2 regions of the Exiguobacterium sp. E4787 genome follow, and region 1 is predicted to be linked to the other one. Evidence: riboswitches for the same ligand, from Rfam matches in the RefSeq annotation. Region 1 holds a riboswitch; the other holds the start of a gene.
The links. Region 1 has a riboswitch for S-adenosylmethionine ahead of KNP80_RS11940 (Na+/H+ antiporter NhaC family protein). Riboswitches for the same ligand answer to the same signal wherever they lie in the genome.

Region 1 (16,417 bases):
TTCTTCGAGCTGGAAATAAAGATGGGCGGGCATGCATTGTGACTGACGCTCCAACCTTCGCGAGACATCCGTTAGCGAATGATCTACCGTACTAGGGTCCACGGTTTCATTCAACCTCCTCAACATTCATAAAGTCTATCTCTCATATTACCAAAAAATCTGGCAAACAGTTAGCGATACATTTTTCTAGTTGGCAATTTTATAAGTGAGGAGTAGTATGAGCCTTAGAAAACTTGATTTGAAGGAGATAGCGAGATGCGACATCGATTGACCGTACGGGAATTGCGCATAAAACGAATTGAGGCGCTTTACCGGCTCGTGTTTGAAAAGCCGGCCCGTTTTATCGCGACAGGCTTTTTGCTCGCCATTTTTTTAGGGGCGACGTTACTCTATATGCCGTTCGCACAGACACAGCCCGTGTCCTGGATTGATTGTCTGTTTATCGCGACGTCGGCCGGAACGGTGACCGGATTATCGACAATTGATATTGGGACTTCCTTTAATACGTTCGGTGAGCTCGTCATCGTCGCCTTGATTCAAATCGGCGGTTTAGGTTTTATGACGGTCGCGCTCATGCTGCTTAGTGTGCTCGGAAAGAAAATCGGTTTAAAGCAGCGCATCTTGCTCCAAGAATCACTCAACTTGTCGGGTCCCGGCGGCACGGTCCGTCTCGTCCGCAACATCGTCTTCACGACGCTCATCGTCCAGTTTCTCGGCATGTTGTTTTTAACGGTCGAACTGTACAGCACCGGTGAGTATCGCTTTGGTGAGGCGCTGTATTATGGCTTTTTCCACGCGGTCTCAGCGTTTAACAACGCCGGGTTCGCCCTATGGCCGGACAATTTGATGCAGTTCGAGCAGAATACGGCCATTGTGATCACGATTGCTGTGCTGCTCATGATTGGGGGTCTCGGCTTCACGACCATCGCGGATGCGACCGAGGTGAAGCGTTGGAAGCGCCTCGCCCTCCATTCGAAAATCATGATTGCCTCGCTTGCCATCGTCAACGGGATTGCCTGGTTCTCGCTCATGTTGTTTGAGTGGGTATCGAATGAGGGCGGACTGTATGGCCGTCCGTTCGGAGAAGCGATGCACGTCACCTTCTTCCAGGCTGTGACGACACGGACCGCAGGCTTCAATACAATCGACCTCACGACGATGGCGCCGATCTCAATCGGGGTCGTCTTGATTCTCATGTATATCGGTGCTGGAGCCGCTTCCACTGGGTCTGGGATTAAAGTGACGACCGTAGTTGTCATCTTGGCCGATATGTGGGCGTTCATCGTCGGGAAAAAAGAGACGGTCATCCTCGAGCGGACGATTGACGCGTTCCAAATTAAAAAAGCGTACATCGTGGCTATTACGAGTTTCTTCTTCATCTTATTGATTACCGCACTGACTATCTTGACGAACGGTCATATTCCGGCGACAGCACTCTTGTTCGAGACAGTCTCGGCCTTCGGGACGGTCGGGTTATCACTCGGGATCACGGCGGAACTGAACGATGCAGGTAAGAGTTTTATCATGTTCATGATGTTACTCGGTCGTGTCGGTTCGTTGACGATCCTCTTCACGGTCGCACGCCAGATGGACCGGAAGATTCGCTATCCAAAAGAGAAGTTGCTAATCGGATGACACAAAAAAAGCCCTAATTAGGGCTTTTTTTGTGTCTCGTAATAGGCAACGACTTTTGGCAGATAGTCCTTTAAATCCGGACAGACGATATCAGTGCCGCTGAGTGCGCGGAGCGTCTGTGTCGTATCGAAATGGACTTGATGCTTAAAGTAGGCGAGTAGCTCACGCGGAACGCCGTAACGTTCCGACAGATGTAGCGCCGAGAATCCGGTCTCCGCGACCGCATGCGGAATGGTCCCGCGTGGAGGGCGACCGAACATCTCTTCGTGAATCATACGGTACACTTCGCGGGCCCCGTGTGGAAACGGGTCGGTCAAATGAAACGTCCGCTTCAAACCGACCGGAGCGTGAGCGAGATAAGTGGTCGCCTCGACGACGTAATCATAAGGAACGAGGTTTACTTCGATATTCTGTCGTCCAATGTAAGGCAGCGGGGCAGCTTGACGAAGTTGGTCCATTAACTTTAAGACGAAATAGACCCCGTCAAACTTCTTCGTCTCGCCGGTCTCGCTATGGCCAATGACGATGCCCGGACGGATGATGGTCACCGGCATCGAGCCGAGCTCGCGCGAGACGATGGCCTCGGCCTCATACTTCGTCGCCTCGTAATGGTTTTTAAAACGAACGCGGTGCCATAACTCGTTCTCATAAACGGTCCCTTGACGGCGTCCAGACACATAGGCGGTGCTGAAGTAGACGTACCGCTTTAAATAGGGTGCCCGTTTCGCCAATGGGGTGATGTGTTTCGTCCCGAGCAAGTTGATGCGATATCCGACATCATAAGGGATGCTCAAATCGTAAGCGGCTGCCAAATGGAACACGTAATTCACTTCACGCTCGATGACGGAGCGCATGATTGGATCAAGCACGACTTCAGGTAGCGTGATATCGGCCTCGACGAGCACGAGCTGATCATCTCGTAACGACGTCGCTTCCAACAGCTCCTGTTTTAAAGCATGTGCGCCGGAACGTTCGGTCGGGAGGTGGAGTGCGTAAATCGTCCCAATCTGATTCGGCAATGACGCGAGGTGCGTGATCATCTTTCCGGCTAAAAAGCCGGGGAAACCGGTGAAAGCGTAATGGTTCATAGTGTCTCCTCCGCTAAGTCCAACGTGAACGTGAATGTCGAGCCAACGCCAACGCTCGATTCGACCTCGATACTTCCGCCGTGCGATTCGATGATTTCCTTACAGATGGATAGCCCGAGACCCGTCCCGCCGATTTGGCGTGTATCCGAGTTGTCGACGCGATAAAACTTCTTGAACAGCTCTTCGAACGCATGCTCCGGAATCCCGATGCCAAAGTCTTGAATCGAGACGTGGGCTTGATTTCGTTCTTTGCGCACCCGCACCTCGATTTCGTGATGGTTCGGCGAATATTTGATGGCGTTCGATAGCAGGTTGATGATGACCTGCTCGATGCGGTCCTGATCGGCGATGAGGTGGAGCACTTCATCGGCGTCATCAAAATGGATCGAATGGTTGCTCGTCTCGCGGAAGCGTTCGACGACGTCACGGACGAGTTCGTTCAAGACGAAATGGTCTTTCTTATACTCTTGATTGCCGTCTTCCATGCGCTGAATGTCGAGAAAGGCGTTCAACAGGTCGGTCAAACGCTTCGCTTCTTTCGCCATCGTCTTTAAGTAACGCTCGCGTTTCTCGGGATTCAAGTCGCGGCTAAGCATCAGCTCGATATATCCCGACAGCGACGAGAGCGGGGTGCGAAGTTCGTGTGAGACGGTGCTGACCAGTTCGTTTTTGATTTGGTCCATCCGCTCTTCCTCGGTCCGGTTGCGGAACACGAATAAGAAGCCGCTGTCCATTCCGATTTGGCGTTTTGTATCCATACCGGTCCCGTACATCTCGTAATACTGTTCATCCCGGTCGTTCGGTTGCGGGATGGAGAAACGCATCGACACTTCGCGGGCCGACACGTCGAGTAATAAGTCGATTTTTTTCAACATCTCAGTGCGGTCGCGCGTACGGAACGTCGACAGGAGCGGAATCCGCTCTTGCATCTTGTTCGGGGCGATTCCTGGCAAATCGAGCAGGCGACGGGCGTGCACGTTCATAAACAGGACGCTTCCGTTCGATTCGGTCAAGACGAACGCTTCATTGGAGGCCTGTAAAATCGATTGGATGATATCTCGTTGCCGGGCGATGGCATTCTTCTCCCGCTCGAGCATCCGCTCGACTTTCTTCCGATCGCTAATGTCGCGCATGACGGCGACCCGGAGCGTCTGGCCTTGGAACGTCACTTCTTTCGGATACACTTCCATCTCGAGAAACGTCCCGTCCTCACGACGGCCGATGACCTCGTAAGGTGTCTGGATATGGTTCCGGATCCGGCGCAACACGTCGGCCCGATAGCCTTCAGCGATAAATTCAATCGTTTGGCGACCGACCATCTGTTCGGCCGGAATTCGGAAAATCGATTCGGCCGCCTTGTTCGCGTCTAAGATGGTCCCACCTTCGTGAAACAGCACGGCTTCGATAACTGATTCGGCGAACATGCGATACCGTTGTTCTTTGTGTAGCAATTCGCCTTTCAAGGCGATTTCGGGACTGACATCGAACACGAAAAAGAAGAAGCCGATGACGCGAGCTTGTTCGTACACCGGATGCATGAACAGCTTTCCAACGAAATGGGTCCGGTCTTTTCGTTGGAACTTCCATTCACGGTCGCCGCGGTCTAACGCCACACGCAGCATCTGTTCGAATGACAACAATCGCTCAGTCTCGTCTTGATAATGGGTCCGCTTCTCGCTCAGCTCGCGCGACTCGAATAGACCGAACGGGGTCATTTCGTAAAGTACTTCATGCGGCTCGTAACCGAACAGCTCGGTCGCCCCTTTATTGAAGCGATTGATTAACAGATTTGCATCGGTCATAACCATCGCCATGTCGAGTTCGGTGTGCATCATCGCTTCGAACGCGTTATGTTGGACCGTCACGCGCGTATCGAGCGGGAGAGGTTCAATCGATAAGATATAGACGTCACCGTTCGGGATAGCGTGGATGCGGATTGTCGGCATCTCGTACGTCCAAGGCAAGCCTTGCTCCATTCGTCTCGATAGCTCCATCGTAATCGGTGATTGGTTGACCATATGAAAGATGTTTGTTCTCGTTTGTAAGTCTTCAGGGAATTGCTCTAAAAATGGCCGGTTCGCTTGGACGATTGTCCCGTCCGTCATGATTAACGCTACACCGTAAGGCAAGGCGTGCAGCAATTCGTTTTGGAGATGTCCTCGGTTCTCCATTAACGATGATCCCTCCTTCTGTATGTCACACGGGTACATCTTCAATACATTCGACAACTCCCCCTTTGTTTTCCTGCCTCCAAACGGTAAAGTGAAGACAAGAACAGATAGAGAGGACGATAGATGTGAAGGGAATGGGGCTCAGCTTGTTGATCGCCATCGGATTATGGTGGAGAGATGCGCCGATATGGAGTATCGTCGCGTGTTTAGGAATCGGCCTGCTCTGGCTCATCTGGCGCATGCGTCTGTCGACGATTCACCGCATCGATCGGATGGACGGTCGTGAATTTGAATTGTTTTTAGAAGAAGTGTTCACCGCACTCGGTTACACGGTGACGGTGACGCCGGCGTCGCGTGACTTTGGGGCGGACCTGCTCCTTGAAGCGGAGGACGGATGGTCAATCGCGGTCCAAGCGAAACGTTATGAAAAAGCGGTCGGGCTTGAGGCAGTCCAACAAGTCGCAGCCTCCGTTCCATACTATGGGGTGAACGAAGGTTGGGTCGTGACGAACTCCTCTTATACCGATAGTGCATACGAATTGGCGGAGCCAAATCAAGTTCGTTTGATTGCAAGAACGGAGCTCGAAGAGATGTTGAAACAGGCCGGTTTCAAGCGATAATATCAGGCGTGTTCACAAGTTTGACAGAATGGCGGATTGTGTCGAAGAAAAAGGGGTTGTCTTTTTCACGAATAGGTGCAATAATCATCTTCGTCATATGAAATATGTAGTCGCTGAAACGAGAAAACGCGACGCACAGTACCAATTTGGAGTTTCATAGAAATACCAACCAAACACACACAAATCAACGGTTGGAACGTATTAGGAGGAAAAGCGGTGCGCAAATTAATTTATGTAAAAGGTTGCGTCTTTACGCAAGGCGAAGCGACCATTTATGACGAGACAAATGATGCGATCGGATCTGTTCACCGCGACGCGGAGGGCAGTGTTCAAGTGCACAACTTGTCAGGCCGTCAAATCGCTCACGGGAAGTATATCCCGAACTGTCAGAAGTGGGTCGTCATGAACCACGACGGACAAGCGATCGGTCAGTTGAAGGACAAATTCTCATTATTCGGGAAAAAGTGTGAGTACAACGTCTACGAACGCGGTCTCTATACGATTCAATACGATGTCGAGCGTTACAAGTTCAGCGTTCGAGACAAAGCAGGTAAGCTTGTGGCGGAACTCCGCAAACAAGACGATGATTGCTTCTGCCTGACGAAAGAGGCCGACCAACTCTCGATGTTCGAGTTGTTGTCTGTCCTTAAAACGTTGACAGTCAAATCACGGATGCCAATCGCGGTATCGGTGTAACCAATATGACGAACACCAGTCACTGCGACTGGTGTTTTTTTCTAAAAAAAAGCCTCATTCGACGAAAATCAAATGAAGCGGTTCAAATAGTGTTTTGCCTCGATCTCGAGTGTCGTCACGCGATGGGCGTATAGACAGAGTTTGAGGACGTGCAAGATGTTCGGGTGGGTGACCCCCATCTTTTCAATCGAGCGCTTCGCACGCGTGTCGAGGAGCTCGATCGGGCTCGTCGACTTGGCGTACTCGGCATAGAGACGATAAAAGTCAATGGGCGAGATGAGGTCGTCCTCGTCGCGGTCAGGATTGTTGAAGATGAGTGCGAGGAGAGAACTCGTCTCTTCAAGTGAGAACAAGTGCTTCAAATCATCCAGCAAATAAATGATAGCCGCTTGTTGGAGCGAGTATTTCTTTCCGACCCGGGGGACCCCGATGATTTTGCGGACTTCTCGCTTCGTCCAGTTTTGAATCGTGGTCGCGGATAAATGCTCTCCGGTCAACGTGTTCGCCAAAGCGACGATTTGATTGATTGACAGTCCGTTCTTTTCAATATGAAACAAGTGGATTTTGCGAAGCTCTTTCGGGAAATGCTCGCGCACGTCCTCGGGAAAGAGCGAGATGGCCCGGTCAACGTCGCCAACCCGCATATAGTGAAGGCAATCAGCCAAAGTTTGAATCGAAATTGCGTCGCGCATACAGGCATCCTTTCTATAGCCGCCTTCGTTCGTTGGCTATACAGTCATTTGACCTCATTCTACCAAATGTTTGAAAAGGAAGCTAGGCTATCGCTCGATTAAGGTATAATGAAAACGTACAAAAAAATGTAGATAAAGGTGGTTCATCGATGAATGAATGGGTCAGTTCCATCCTGTCCATCGTCATTGTCCTGGTGTTTCTCGTCGGTCTTGAACAGATTGGCAAACGCCTCGGTTGGACGGATGAGACAATTCGTAAAAGTGTACATATCGCGGTCGGCCATTGGTCGCTGCTTGCAGTTTGGTTAATGGAAACTTGGTACGTCGCCGCCGTGCCGCTCGTCTTTTTCACGTTCGCGAACGCGTTCCTTCTTTATAAGAGTCCGTCACCGGTTCATCAGACGGAACGTAAATCGCTCGGCACCGTCTATTATCCGATCGCCTTGCTTGTCATCCTGTTCTTCTTCTTTGAATCAGAGCCGCTCGCCTTTTTGGCAGGATCGCTCGTCTTGGCTTGGGGCGATGGCCTGGCCGCGCTCATTGGTCGGAAGTACGGGACAGTGACCTATGATTTATACGGACAGAAGCGCTCGTTCCAAGGTAGCATGGCCATGTTCCTCAGCTCGTATGCCGTCCTCTTTTTATTATTTTTGTGGGATGATATTCCACTTTGGCAAGTGGTAACATATGGATTCATTATTTCAATCGTTGCCACACTCACAGAAGCAATTTCGTATCGAGATTGGGATAACTTTACAATTCCTATCGTCGTGGCCGTTGCTACATCATTATTGTTATAAATCAATTCCTTCATTGTAAAGAAAACGTTGCTTGTCACCCCTGTCAAAGATTTGTATACTGTGTTTCGTACTGAAATCATTCAGTGACGTGCCTGCCTCTCTCTTGACGAACCGAGGCATGCTTTAAAATTGAACGTAAAGGATTGAGGCAACGCATGAGCTTTTTAAATCAACTACTCACTATCATTCCGGCCGATCGCGTGAAGCAAGATGAGCCGCTGTCGGCACACACGTATACAAAATTAGGTGGGCAGGCCGATTATTTCGTGGCCCCGCACACGTATGAAGAAGTTCAAGCCGTGCTTGAGCTCGCCCATCGCGAGAGCGTCCCATTCATGATTCTCGGGTTCGGGTCGAACTTGATTGTCCGTGACGGAGGCCTTCGTGGCATCGTCTTAAACTTGAACGAACTGAAAACGATTCGTCGAGACGGGAATCAACTGATCGCCCAAGCCGGTGCGGCCATCATCGACGTCTCACGTCAAGCGTTGACCGAAGAGTTATCTGGCTTAGAATTCGCCTGTGGCATCCCGGGAACGGTCGGTGGCGCGGTGTATATGAACGCAGGCGCCTACGGTGGAGAAACGAAAGACGTCATCACGAGTGCGGTCGTGTTGTCGCCTGAAGGGCAGCTCATGACACTTACGAAAGACGAGCTCGATCTCGACTACCGGACGAGCCGGATTTCGAAAGACGGGTTGATTGTGCTCGAAGCGACGTTTGAACTCGAGCCGCTCGGCTATGAAGCGATCAAAGACGTCATGGACGACTTGACGTACAAGCGCGAGTCGAAGCAACCGCTCGAGTATCCATCATGCGGTAGCGTCTTCAAACGACCACCGGGCTACTTCGCCGGCAAATTGATTCAAGACTGTGGCCTGCAAGGGAAGCGGATCGGTGGAGCGGAAGTCTCACTCAAACATGCCGGATTCATCGTCAATATCGATGAAGCGACAGCGACTGAGTACATCTCGCTCATCCGTCACGTCCAGGCGACGGTAAAGGAGAAGTTCGAGATTGAGCTTGAACCAGAAGTGAAAATCATCGGTGAGGACATCGCCGTCGAGAACGCATAAGCATGAAAACGCTCGAACCGATTGGTTCGAGCGTTTTTGAATGGGACGAGGAAAACAAAAAAGCCGCCAGCAACAATGCCGACGGCTTTACGTTTACGCTTGTAGTTGCTTCGTGATGGCTTCGGCTGGAGCGACAAACGTGTAGCCGAGGTCGCGGGCGACGGCTTCATACGTGACCGTCCCGTCGATGACGTTCAATCCTTTAAGCAAGGCTGCGTTCTCGCGGAGTGCTGGGAAAATCCCTTTTTGTGCGCACTCGACGATATACGGCATCGTCGCGTTCGTCAAACCGAGTGTCGACGTGCGTGGGACGACACCTGGCATGTTGGCGACGGCATAGTGTTGAACCCCGTAACGCTCGTACGTCGGCGCGTCATGCGTCGTGATATGGTCGATGGTTTCGCAGATTCCGCCTTGGTCGATGGCGACATCAACGATGACCGAACCGGGTGACATCTGTTGGACCATTTCTTTCGTGACGAGCTTCGGTGCTTTCGCGCCTGGAATGAGGACGGCACCGATGACAAGGTCACTTTCAGCGACTTGTTTGGCGATGTTATAGCTGTTTGAGATGAGTGTGTTGATTGTGTTACCGAACTGATCATCGATTTGGCGCAGGCGAGCCGGGCTGATATCCATAATCGTGACGTTGGCACCAAGACCAATCGCGATGCGGGCGGCATTCATCCCGACGACACCGCCCCCGATGACGGTGACGTTCGCACGTGGTACGCCTGGCAGGCCAGACAAGAGAATCCCTTTTCCACCGTGCGGTTTTTCAAGGATTTGGGCGCCGATTTGAGCAGCCATCCGTCCGGCCACTTCGCTCATCGGTGTGAGGAGCGGCAATGTGCGGTCGATCTCGACCGTCTCATAGGCGATAGCCGTCACACCAGAATCGACGAGTGCTTTCGTGAGTTCTGGTTCGGCCGCCAAATGCAAGTAAGTGAAGAGGGTCAAGTCAGGACGGAAATAACGATATTCCGATGGTTGCGGTTCCTTTACTTTCAACGCCAATTCCACGTTTACCCAAACGTCTGCGGCTGTGTCGACGATGGTTGCCCCCGCATCGACATACTCCATATTTGTGAAGCCGCTACCGACGCCCGCTTCCGTCTCGACGAGGACCTCGTGTCCAAGTTCAGTTAATACGGCTGCACCCATTGGCGTCAAGGCGACGCGGTTTTCGTTGTTTTTAATCTCTTTCAATACCCCGATTTTCATGTAAAGTTCCCCTTTCTCTACTGACACAATTTGTTCACACCTTTAGTATAGACCCATCCGAAAACGCTGTCTTTAGCATGGATTCTAAAAGTGATAACGCCCACTTTGTGAAAAAACACAAAGTAGGCGTCAATCGTCTTGGCGGTATTGACCGGCCTTAATGGCGAGATAAACGGCGGCCCGTTCAGGGAGCGAGACTTGTGTGATGTTCGTCAGTTCTTCAATCCGCCGAATCCGGTAGAGCACGGTGTTCGGATGGATGTGAAGATGAGCGGCGACACGCTTGACGTTCCCATCAAAATAGAAATACCATTCGAGCGTCGTGACGAGCTCGGTGTGATGCGTGACGTCATACGCCTGTAGGCGCTCGATGGTCGGATGCGTCTCGAGACGAAGCCCGATGCGTCGGGCCAAATCGGGAACGAGCTGATAAATTCCGATCTGTTCGAACGTGCGCGATGTCGCAAGCTCATACGGGAACTTTCGGCGAAGCGACGTAACGCGTCGTGCTTCTTCCATCGCCGCATAGAGCATATCGCTCTCAAAAAAGCGTCGACTGATGCCAAGACGCGGCTCCGCTTCAATGAACTTGTCTCGGAGCTGACTTTCAAAACGGTCAGCCCACTGTAAGAGCGCCGCTTCTTCCTCGGCCAAGTCCGATTTCATATAATGCCAGACGAGTAGTTGCTGGCCATCGATAGCGTGCAGGACGACTTCAATCGCTTGCTGGGTCGCTAATACATAAAACAGTCGTTCCGCCAGTTGTGGGGTGACCGGCTGGGCACATTCAATTACGGTGAGGCGGCTGGCGACGGCAATCGGTGCGAGCTCATTCAAGCGGTCGCGGTGGGGTGGCGATAAGACGGGAGTGGCCAGCACTTCTAAAAAGAAGCGTTCCAATTCGGCATCGATGCGCCGCTCGTGCATCGCGATGGTCATCAGTAGCTTTTTGGCGATGTTCGCTCCTTCTTGTAGGACGGTGAGTTCTTGTTCCGAGAACGGCGTCGTTCGGGCCAGGCTCCAAATGTAACCGAGCACGTCACCTTGTTGTTTGATGACGACGGCTGCTCGTTCGCCTAGTCCGACAGCCATTCGAGCAGGGATGACGACCGGTTCGTCACGGTCAATCACTTCTTGAAGAATCCCGCTTTCCCATAAGTCCTCGATGACCGCCTCCGGGACACGGCGGCCGATAATCGTCGCGATACGTGCCGGATCGGTCGAGTCGGGATGGGTGCTATAGGCCAGTAACTGATGGTGTCGGTTTTCAATCGTGATGGGGGCCCGAATCGCTTGTCCGATTGCTTCGGCGAGCGTATCGAGCGACTCATAAGATTTCTGCAAAAAAGGCATGTCGATTCCTCCTCTCTTTCACTATACCGTCTCTGTTGTGAAAGTTCACAAAAAGATGGTGAGTTTTTAGAAGGAGGAACGACATGCCTGCATCATTCACATTAAATTGGGAAAAACAGTCCGACCACGAGACCGAGCAAGGCACCGACGATGACTTGGAACGGGGTATGACCGACCAGTTCATTTAAGATGGGCGTCTCGTGCTTGATTCCTTTGAAGTAGTCGTTTAACAAGCGGGCCTGGAATCCGACCGCCTGACGCACACCGGTCGCATCGTACATGACGATTGTCGCAAAAATCAAGGCGAGCGCGAACATGCTGGAATCGAGCCCTTCGATTCGACCGATGACGGTCGCTAAGGCGACGACGGTCGAAGAGTGGGAACTTGGCATCCCACCCGAGGCAAACATGATTTCTAATTCAAAATCTCGTGTTTTAATGAGTTCGGTTACGAGCTTAGCTGCTTGTGCGATGAACCAAGCAAGCAAGGCGGCGAGTAAAGGTTCGTTAAAGAGCAATCGATTCACTTCCTGTCTGACAATGGTATCTACACTATACCCGATTCTGTCATCGGCTAGACGTAAAGTTTCTGTCAAAAAAGCACCCCGAGCGTAGGCTCGAAGTGCTTTCTGGTCGATTTTTGTTACCCGACGACGCCTTCAGTCTCCTGAAGTTTGTCCGCGATATTCTCGATGATATAGCGGTTGCGTGGATGCTCCTGGCACTCTTTCGAGCATGAACGCATTTGTTTTGGTTCACACTCTTCACAACAGAAGTGTTGGGCATTACACACCGGGTTGGCACAATTAACGTAGCGGACCGTCTTCGTTCCGCAGTGCATGCACTCCGAAACAACGGACGGGTTGACCGTGTTGACCGGGACGTTGATGCGCTCGTCAAAGACGTAAAGCTCACCTTCCCAGTCCTCGCCTTTCGTGGCTTCGTCTTTGCCGTACATGGCGACGCCGCCTTTAAGGTGGAAAATGTTGTCGTGACCTTGGTCACGCATATATGCGGTAAATTTCTCGCAACGGACGCCTCCGGTACAGTACGTGAGTAACGTTTTCCCTTCGTAGAGGTCCTTGTTCTCTTCGAGCCAATCTGGCATGTAACGAGAAGCCTCTACATCGATTTTGATCGCGTTTTTAAAGTGACCAAGATCGTACTCGTAGTTGTTACGAACGTCGAGGATGACGACATCGTCGCGATTCATCATCTCTTTCCATTCTGCCGGTTCGAGGTATGCACCGTGCTGTTTAGGCACGTCGAACTCACCATCAAAGCGCCACGTCACAAGCTCTTTCTTATGACGGACAAAAATTTTCGAGAACGCATGCTCTTCGACTTCATCGATTTTGAACTCGATGTCGCTGAATAGCGGGTTCGCTTTCAAGTCGTTCATGTATTGCTCGGTCTGTTCCCAAGTCCCAGAGCACGTCCCGTTGATTCCTTCGGAAGAAATCAAGATGCGTCCTTTGATGCCGAGATCCTTGCAATACTTGAGGTGCTCTTGTGTGAGCGTTTCTGGGTCTTCGATATTGACGTACTTATAGTACAGCAAGACCCGCATTGGTTTTGTTTCCATGTGTGTTACTCCCCTGTGTTCAGTTTTTTGCAGGAAAACGAACGTTGGGTTGTGTCGTTCGACGAACGGACTTGCCTGCAACCACAAGTCCATATTATATGATAGATATCACAGCTGAATTTCGCAAATACTTTTTATTTTTTTACGGCGGTGGGCAGGGGGATGCGTCTTCCTGAGCGAAATCGGGTAAAAAGGAATAACGAAAGTTGAAGGTGGAAACTGACATGCTGACATCACTCCAACAATATATTTTAAACTTGATTGAATGGCTACAAGGACTTCCGGGCGGACCTTGGGCAGGACTCGGGGCACCGTTCCTGGAGGCGATCTTTCCATTTCTCCCACTCGTCCTCATCATCTCGGCGAACGCAGCGACATATGGATTTTTGCTTGGGACGTTACTGTCTTGGATCGGGAGTTTGCTCGGAACAATTCTTGTGTTTGTAGCTGTTCGCTACGTGTTCCGAAAGCCGATGACGCGGTGGCTCGAGAGACATAAGCAAGGCGTCTATTGGCTCGAACGCATCAAGCACATGAGTCTGGTCTCACTCGGGTTTCTGTACTCGCTCCCGTTTATTCCGGTCAGCTTGATCACATACTTACTCGCGCTCATTCAAATGCCGCTCCGTACGTTCATCATGGCGGCCGGGTTCGGCAAGTTGCTCGTCGTCTTGATTTTCTCTGTCATTGGCGACCAGTGGGAAGAGTTTATCCAAAGCCCGTTCCGATTATCGATGCTCGTCTTATTACTGATTGTCCTATGGGCCATCAGCCGTGGACTCGAAGAACTGCTTAAACGGCGTGCCTTCAGAAAACGGAACGAGCAGCTGAAACGTGAACTTGAAGCGAAACGACAAACGACCTTGTGAAGCGACTGCTTCACAAGGTCGTTTTCGTTAAGCGCGTTTTTTGAAACGCGGGAAGTTGAAGGCGATGGCCAATCCTCCGCAAATGAACAACAAGAACGGATAGAACATATACGGAACGAGCGCCGGTGACGCTGTGTTCGTCAGTTCGGCCGCAATGAGAAGCTGTGCCCCATAAGGCAACAGACCTTGGACCCCACACGAGAAGATATCGAGTACACTCGCTGACTTTTTACGTTCGATGTCATAATCGTCGGCGATGTTCGCGGCGAGCGGACCAGCCACGAGAATCGAAATCGTGTTGTTCGCCGTCGCGACGTTTGTCGCACTGACGAGCCCGGCGATGCTCCACTCCGCGCCGGCCCGTCTTTTAATTCGGGACGTGAGCGCGTCACGCAAGTACGTGAGTCCGCCGTTATGCGAGATGAGTCCGACGAGCCCACCCATGAGCAATGTCAGGAGTGAAATCTCGGCCATGCCCATCATGCCGTCCGCCATGGCGGTGACGTACGTGGTGACGGCTAGACTGCCGTCCAACAGACCGATGATGCCGGTCAGGGCGATGCCGCCGAGCAAGACGAGGATGACGTTCATTCCCGTCAAGGCGAGCACGATGACCGCAAGGTACGGAATCAGCTTATACCATTCAAACGCTGCCGGCTCGATGGTCGATTCACCGCTCGATAAGACGGCGAGCAAAATCGTTGTGATGACGGCTGCCGGCAAGACGATCCAAAAGTTAGTCCGGAACTTGTCGCGCATGTTCGTCCGTTGGGTGCGGACGGCTGCAATCGTCGTGTCCGAAATGAACGACAAGTTATCACCGAACATGGCACCGCCAACGACGGCCGCTGCTGCGATGGCGATATTGACGCCGCTCTCCTCATGGATGCCGAGGGCAATCGGCGCCAGTGCGGCAATCGTCCCGGTCGATGTGCCCATCGCCATTGAGATGAAGGCCGCGATGACGAACAGGCCGCTCAAGAGGAGCGAAGGCGGTAATAACGTCAATGCCGCATTGACGGTCGCATCAATCGCCCCGATTGCTTCGGCGACGCTTGAAAACGCGCCGGCGAGCAAGAAGATGAACACCATGATCAAGATGCTTGGGTTGCCGGCGCCTTGGGCGACACGTTCGACCGTCTGGGTGACGCTTCCTTTCGTCATCATCGCCGCGACGATGACGGCAATCAAGGCCGCAATCAAGACGGGAAATTTATAAAAATCGTCATAGTAGATGCCTGCCCCGATAAAGAAGACGAGGAAGACGAGTAAGGGCAAGAGCGCCCATTTGTTAGCTGTTGGTTGTTCCAATCGATTCACCTCATTCATAAAAATAAAAAGAGAGCCTTCTGAAAAAAGGCTCTCTCTACAAGAAACACTTTTTTCATCTTTCGAGCAGACCGCTCGCTGGATTTGGCACAGGTTACCCGCTGCCGAGACGTCATCGGGCCAGTCCCTCAGTCTCTCTTGATAAAAAAGTTGTGATATTTAGTTATAAGACACGTTCCCTAACGTACCTGTTTCAAATCTGCTTGTCAATAGCAAACCCCCACGCGATGCACGTGGGGGCGAGTCAGGACGTCAAAAAATTGTAATGGGCGACGCGGTTGCGTCCTGCGTACTTCCCGCCGACGTAAAGCGCTCGGTCGGCGTTGCGAATCGTATCGTCTAGTCGTTTGTCACCGAACGCTTGAATCGTATCGACGCCGATTGAGGCGGTCACTGGGATATCGATTCCGTCAACGTGGAATGGTTTGGTTTCGATTTGTTGACGGATGCGCTCGGCAATCTCGACGGCGGCTTCGACATCGCATCGGTTCAAAAGCAAGATGAACTCCTCGCCGCCATAACGGGCTGCGAAATCATCGGTGCGGAGCACTTGGCGGATGCGGCGACCAAACTCTTGGAGCACGCTGTCTCCGACTTGATGACCGTGCGTGTCGTTGATTTTTTTGAAGAAGTCGATATCGAGCATTGCGACGGAAATCGGGTACATCGAGCCGTCCGAGATTTGTTGAATCCCGTATTCATAAAAAGCCCGTGCATTGGCAAGCAACGTCAAGCTGTCCGTCCGGCTCTCGGTATAGAGGCGGTCGCGTTCATGACAACGACTGATCGTTCGATTGAACGATTTGAGCAGTTTGACAATCTCACGTTGAATGATGGGCGGATAGCCATAGACGTGCTCGCCGGTCATGACGAGCCACGTGCGGATGCCTTCGATTTCCTCGGAACGGACCGAGATGAAGCTATGATAGTCTTCATCGAACTCGTTCGATAACGGGGCGTCCCATTCAAAGCGCATCTCATACTCGACCGAGGCTTCGTTCGGATAGGTTGCATCGAGTAAATCAAAGACGACGTGGCGATCGATCGGCTGGCGCGTCTTTAAATCAAAGTAAAGTGTGCGATCGAACAGTTTGAACTCGACGAACCCTTCGTCGTACTCGTTGAGTCGTTCACATTGACTGAGGAACACCTCAATCGCTTGCGCCTCGCTTTGTGACAACGACACGGCTTCTTTTGCCTCATCATATTGTTCAATCAACGATTTGAAGGCGTCTTGCCGACCTTTCTGGATGATGAGCCGCTTAATAAAGAAGGTGAG
Region 2 (5,295 bases), on a different contig from region 1:
TCGGTCGCGAAGCCGATTAGGAGGAGTCCCGACGACAGCGTGGCGACACCAAAGAAGAGCGACTTGATCGGTGACACCCGCATCCCGAACCGCATAATTGGATACTGGACGACAAGGACGGTGATCGCATTGACCGTCAACAGATAGGCGAACAAGCGCGAGCCGTCACTGAAGCCGTCATGGAAAGCGATGAACTGCGGCAACGTCGCATTGAACTGACTATAGCCGATGATGGCAAAAATCATCCCGATGATGACGAAGCGGAACGTCTTATCTTGTTGTAACACACGGAACGTCTCCGTCAAGCGCGGCCGGACTTTGACGCCGTCCCCTTCCTCGAACGGATACTTTCGGAACAGCGTCGAGATGACGAGTCCGTACATCACGTAAACGCCCGTCACGACTAAGAAGGCGCTCTTTGCGCCGGTGAGCGACAAGACGACTGCGAGCAATGGTCCGATTGCCGCCGCAATGTTGATTAAAAAGTAACGGACGTTATAGACGATGACGCGCTGGTCCGGCTGCGTCGTATCACTGATGAGGGCGCGGGACGCCGGTTCGAGGAACGACCGTGACACGCCCATAAGTACCGAGAACATATAAAACCAAAATAACTCTGTCACGAGTGCGAAACCGCTGAACGTCAAGGCGTTCAAGACGATGCCGATCAGCATCAACTGTTTGCGCCCATAGCGATCGGACAGCGTCCCCCCGAAAAAGCTCATGAACAACCCCGATAGCGCCGAGATGGCGAACACCGTCCCGATCACGCTCGCCGAGAAGCCGAGCGTCGCGAGATAAATCGCAAAAAACGGCATAACAAAAAATGTCGACAGCCGGGCAAAAAATGTGCCAAACAAGACACCCAGCGTCAGCGGATGAATGTGTCGTATGTTCATCCGGATCCCCCCTTTTCCTACATATATGTAGTGTACTTCTATTGGTGAACCAAAACTACTGCAAATAAAAAAGGCCCGGGATAGCCCGGGCCTTGACGAAATTATTGTTTGACCGGTACGACTGCACCTTTGTACTCATCCAAAATCCACTGTTGTGTCTCTTCTGACGTGAGGACTTCAAGGAGTGCTTTGACGCGCTCATCATCTTCGTCGCCTTCACGTGTGACGATCAAGTTGACGTAAGGTGAATCTTCGCCTTCGAGAGCGATTGCGTCTTCGAGTGGGTTGAGGCCGGCATCAATCGCGTAGTTCGTGTTGATGAGGACCGCGTCCCCTTCACCGTTGTTGAACGCTTGCGGGAGAAGTGCCGCTTCGACGTCCGTCTTGAACTCCAAGTTTTTCGGGTTGTCGACGATGTCTGAAACCGTCGCGTCCGTTGTCTTGCCTTCCGCGAGTGTGAGCAAGCCTTCAGATTGAAGCATCGTGAGGATACGTCCGTGGTCAGCGACCGACGAGCTCATGATGATTTCAGCGCCTTCTGGAAGCTCATCGAGTGACGCGTAATCTTTCGAGTACACACCGATCGGCTCAATGTGAACGCCGCCAGCTGAAGCGAATTTGTAGTCTTTGTTTTCAGCCATTTGTGACTCGAGGTACGGTTCGTGTTGGAAGTAGTTCGCGTCCAATTCACCGTCTGCGAGCGTCTTGTTCGGGAGGACGTAGTCTTGGAACTTCTTGATTTCGAGCGTATAGCCCTTCTCTTCGTATTCGTCTTGGACGTGCTCTAAAATCTCAGCGTGTGGGACGTTTGATGCGCCGACGACAAGTGTCTTGTCATCGCCTGAACCTGATTCTGAATCCCCGCCGCCACAAGCCGCGAGAATCGTAAGTGCTGAAGCTGCCGTTAAACCGAGTACTGTTTTCCATGATTTCATTATAAAACCCCTCCAAATTTTCTATTTAGATTAAGCGGAACGCTTATCGATTACAGATACGAGTCGATCGCCGATGAATTGAATGACGAAGACGATGACCAAGATTAAGACGGTCGCGACGAACGTGACGTCACTTTGTGAACGCTGGAATCCTTCGAGGAACGCCAAGTTCCCGAGTCCTCCACCGCCGACGACCCCTGCCATCGCCGTGTAACCGACGATCGCGACGATCGTGACCGTGATGCCTGACACGATGGCCGGCAATGCTTCTGGGAACAACACTTTATAGACAATCTGCCATTTTGTCGCACCCATCGACTCAGCCGCCTCGATGACGCCGCGGTCGACTTCGCGAAGCGCGAGCTCGACCATCCGCGCATAGAACGGGGCCGCACCGATGATAAGTGCCGGCAGTGCTGCCGTTGACCCGAGCATCGTCCCGACGACGAGTAACGTGAACGGGATGAGCAAGATAATCAAAATGATGAACGGGATTGACCGGAAGATGTTGACGACCGCGCTGATTACCGTGTAAATCGGACGGTTCTTCATCATGAGCGGCTCGTTCGTGACATATAACAGCATCCCGAGGGCGAGACCGATGACGAACGTCGCGGCTCCGGCGACGAGCGTCATATAGAGCGTCTCCCACGTCTGTTCTAACATGACTTGCCAATCTACATTAGGAAACATCGCTTTCTACCTCCACTTCCACTGCCTGTGATCGGATTGAGGCGATGGCCCGCTCGACTTCAGCCGGCTCTCCGATCAATTGGATGAATAATGTCCCGAGGGCACCGACTTGTGACTGCGTCACGTTTCCGCCGATGATGTTGAAGCCGATGTCATGCTGCTTCAACACTTCCGACAGGATCGGTTGTTCGGCCGTCTCGTTCAAGAATTTGAGCTTGACGATTTGACCGCTCGGATAACGAGCTTTCAAATGTTCGAACGTGAGCGACATGTCTTCGACCGCGCCGATCTGTTTGACGAACTCTTTCGTGATCGGCTGTTCCGGGTGTTGGAACACGTCGGCGACTTGCCCGGTCTCGACGACCTTTCCGGCCTCCATGACGGCGACACGGTGACAAATCTTTTGGATGACGTGCATCTCATGGGTGATGAGGACGATTGTCAAACCGAGTTTCTTGTTGATGCTGACGAGCAGTTCGAGAATCGAATCCGTCGTCTTCGGGTCGAGTGCGCTCGTCGCTTCATCGCAGAGGAGCACTTCTGGATTCGTAGCGAGCGCACGGGCTATCCCGACTCGCTGCTTTTGGCCGCCTGATAGTTGTGACGGATAGCTGTCTTCTCGTCCGGCGAGGCCAACGAGTTCGACGAGTTCATGGACGCGGCGTTTGCGCTCGCTCGCCGGTACCCCGATGAGCTCGAGCGGGAAGCTGATGTTCTCAGCGACCGTGCGCGACCATAATAAGTTGAAGTGTTGGAACACCATCGAGACGTTTTTACGTACCCCGCGCAGTTCCTTCGGCGTGAGCTTCGTCAGCTCGCTGCCGGCGACCACGATTTCACCGCTTGACGGTGCCTCGAGTCGGTTGAGCAAACGGATGAGCGTCGACTTCCCCGCCCCTGAATATCCGATTATTCCAAAAATTTCGCCGCTTTCGATCGTAAGCGACACATCATCGACCGCCTGGACCCGACCGTTTTTCGTGTCGAACCATTTGGCCACATTGCGTAATTGAATCAATCCATTTCCCTCCTGACAACAAAAAAAGTACGCACGTTTGAGCAAACGTGCGTACTTTATCGTACGGACAACGATTGCTCTCATCTTCCAAGGTATACACCTTGCTGGAATTAGCACCATTTCGGATTGCTCCGCGGTTGCTGGGCGTCATAGGGCCAGTCCCTCAGCCTCTCTTGATAAGAGTGGTTGCGTATTTGATTAGCTTTATCATAGCGACACATTATTTTCATGTCAAACTATTTTTTTCAGCAAAATAAAAAAAGGTGCCATCCGAGGATGACACAGAACGTAGCACCTTGAGTCACTGAAGGACAACCCATAGATGAACCTCTTTTGCCCGATCAGAGCATTCATCCTTATATGGGGGATTTTTACCCAACCATCACTCGGTCTTCGAACGGACCATGCAATTACGCGACCGGTGCCCCGACGCTTGATTTTTTTGGGGGACAATCGAAGGGAAGGTCCACCTGAAATCGCGTAAGCTCATGCAGCGGTTGTTCGAAAACGTCTTGATGACGGGAAAATCTCGTCCTATGTTGTGTTCAAGTAAGATGTTGTAATGAATATATCATTCGTGAACTTTCTGTGTCAACTGATTATTTAAAATTTTCAGATTATTCTAATCATCCTATCTCACTTAACGAAAGATAGGACGTGCTGGACGTTTTGAAATGCGTACAAACGATCGCGAACTTGGCCATTCTCCAGCTTCAATAGCGCCGGAACGCTCATGACCTGATACGCCTCGAGTTCGTTCGGGATAAAGTTGGCATCGCGTTTTTCAATCTTCAATTCTGGGTCGACCGCCTCGACGACCGAGAGCATCCGCTCGGCCACGGCGCATGTACCGCACATTGGGGCGTATATATATAAGAATCCGTCTGTCATCATTTTGCTCACCTCTCTTCTAAGTATATGAATCCGGGCCAATCGGTTCAAAAGTTGTGCTCAAATGGAAAATTCTGAACATTTCAACATTTCTTGTTGACGCTCGGCAGAAAGAGGCATAGTATGGTCATTAACTTTATCGCTTTTGTACATAACAGCAAACCAGTAGAAAAGGACAGGTGAATCCCCAATGACGGAAGAGAAGCTTACCGGAAAACAATTTTTAATGAACGTCTTGAACGGCCTCAGTCTTGCCATTCTCATCGCCCTCATCCCGAGCGCTTTGCTCGGTGAATTAACGAAAGCCATCTTGCCGTATTTTCCGTCCTTGCAGTTCATCTTAGATGCGACGACGATTGCGATGCGCCTCTTACCGGTCATCATCGGTGTCGCTGTCGCCATGCAGTTCGGACGATCGGCGCTCGAGGCCGGGACGATCGGCATCGCGACTCAGGTCGGAAGTGGCGCCATCCGCATCGAGGAAGGCGCGTTCCTCATGGCCGGAATCGGTGACGTCATCACGGCCGGTGTGACGGCCGCTCTCGCGACGTTCCTCGTCATGCAGTTGTCGCCACGCCTGAAGACATACACGGTACTCGTCTTGCCGATGACGGTCATCGTCGTCGCGGGAGGCATCGGCGCGTTCCTACTCACTTACATCTCACAGATTACGACGTACGTCGGAACGATCATCATGACGATGACTGAACTGCAACCGATCGTGATGGGCATGTTAATCGCGATGGCGTTCTCGCTCATCATCGTATCGCCAATCTCGACGGTCGGAATTGCCACAGCCATCAGCCTGTCTGGTGTCGCTGCCGGGGCCGCCAACCTTGGCGTCGTCGCTGCCGGCTTC

Region 2: another riboswitch for S-adenosylmethionine. It lies ahead of KNP80_RS02375 (methionine ABC transporter ATP-binding protein); the one in region 1 lies ahead of KNP80_RS11940 (Na+/H+ antiporter NhaC family protein).

What each region holds. Positions count from the first base shown of each region.
Region 1 covers NZ_JACSLY010000010.1:52,153-68,569, reverse strand. The annotation lists gene KNP80_RS12010 (hypothetical protein) at 1-114, opposite strand, end outside; gene KNP80_RS12005 (TrkH family potassium uptake protein) at 256-1,635, shown strand; gene KNP80_RS12000 (SDR family oxidoreductase) at 1,653-2,723, opposite strand; gene KNP80_RS11995 (PAS domain-containing sensor histidine kinase) at 2,720-4,894, opposite strand; gene KNP80_RS11990 (restriction endonuclease) at 5,029-5,514, shown strand; gene KNP80_RS11985 (LURP-one-related family protein) at 5,731-6,210, shown strand; gene KNP80_RS11980 (DUF1836 domain-containing protein) at 6,279-6,902, opposite strand; gene KNP80_RS11975 (diacylglycerol/polyprenol kinase family protein) at 7,052-7,702, shown strand; gene murB (UDP-N-acetylmuramate dehydrogenase) at 7,858-8,778, shown strand; gene ald (alanine dehydrogenase) at 8,872-10,002, opposite strand; gene KNP80_RS11960 (PucR family transcriptional regulator) at 10,132-11,355, opposite strand; gene KNP80_RS11955 (divergent PAP2 family protein) at 11,457-11,882, opposite strand; gene trhO (oxygen-dependent tRNA uridine(34) hydroxylase TrhO) at 11,999-12,940, opposite strand; gene KNP80_RS11945 (TVP38/TMEM64 family protein) at 13,165-13,809, shown strand; gene KNP80_RS11940 (Na+/H+ antiporter NhaC family protein) at 13,837-15,138, opposite strand; SAM riboswitch class I at 15,191-15,286, opposite strand; gene KNP80_RS11935 (GGDEF domain-containing protein) at 15,383-16,417, opposite strand, start outside.
Region 2 covers NZ_JACSLY010000001.1:458,967-464,261, forward strand. The annotation lists gene KNP80_RS02360 (MDR family MFS transporter) at 1-899, opposite strand, end outside; gene KNP80_RS02365 (MetQ/NlpA family ABC transporter substrate-binding protein) at 1,001-1,834, opposite strand; gene KNP80_RS02370 (methionine ABC transporter permease) at 1,865-2,527, opposite strand; gene KNP80_RS02375 (methionine ABC transporter ATP-binding protein) at 2,517-3,545, opposite strand; SAM riboswitch class I at 3,623-3,728, opposite strand; gene KNP80_RS02380 (thioredoxin family protein) at 4,182-4,439, opposite strand; gene KNP80_RS02385 (PTS sugar transporter subunit IIC) at 4,627-5,295, shown strand, end outside.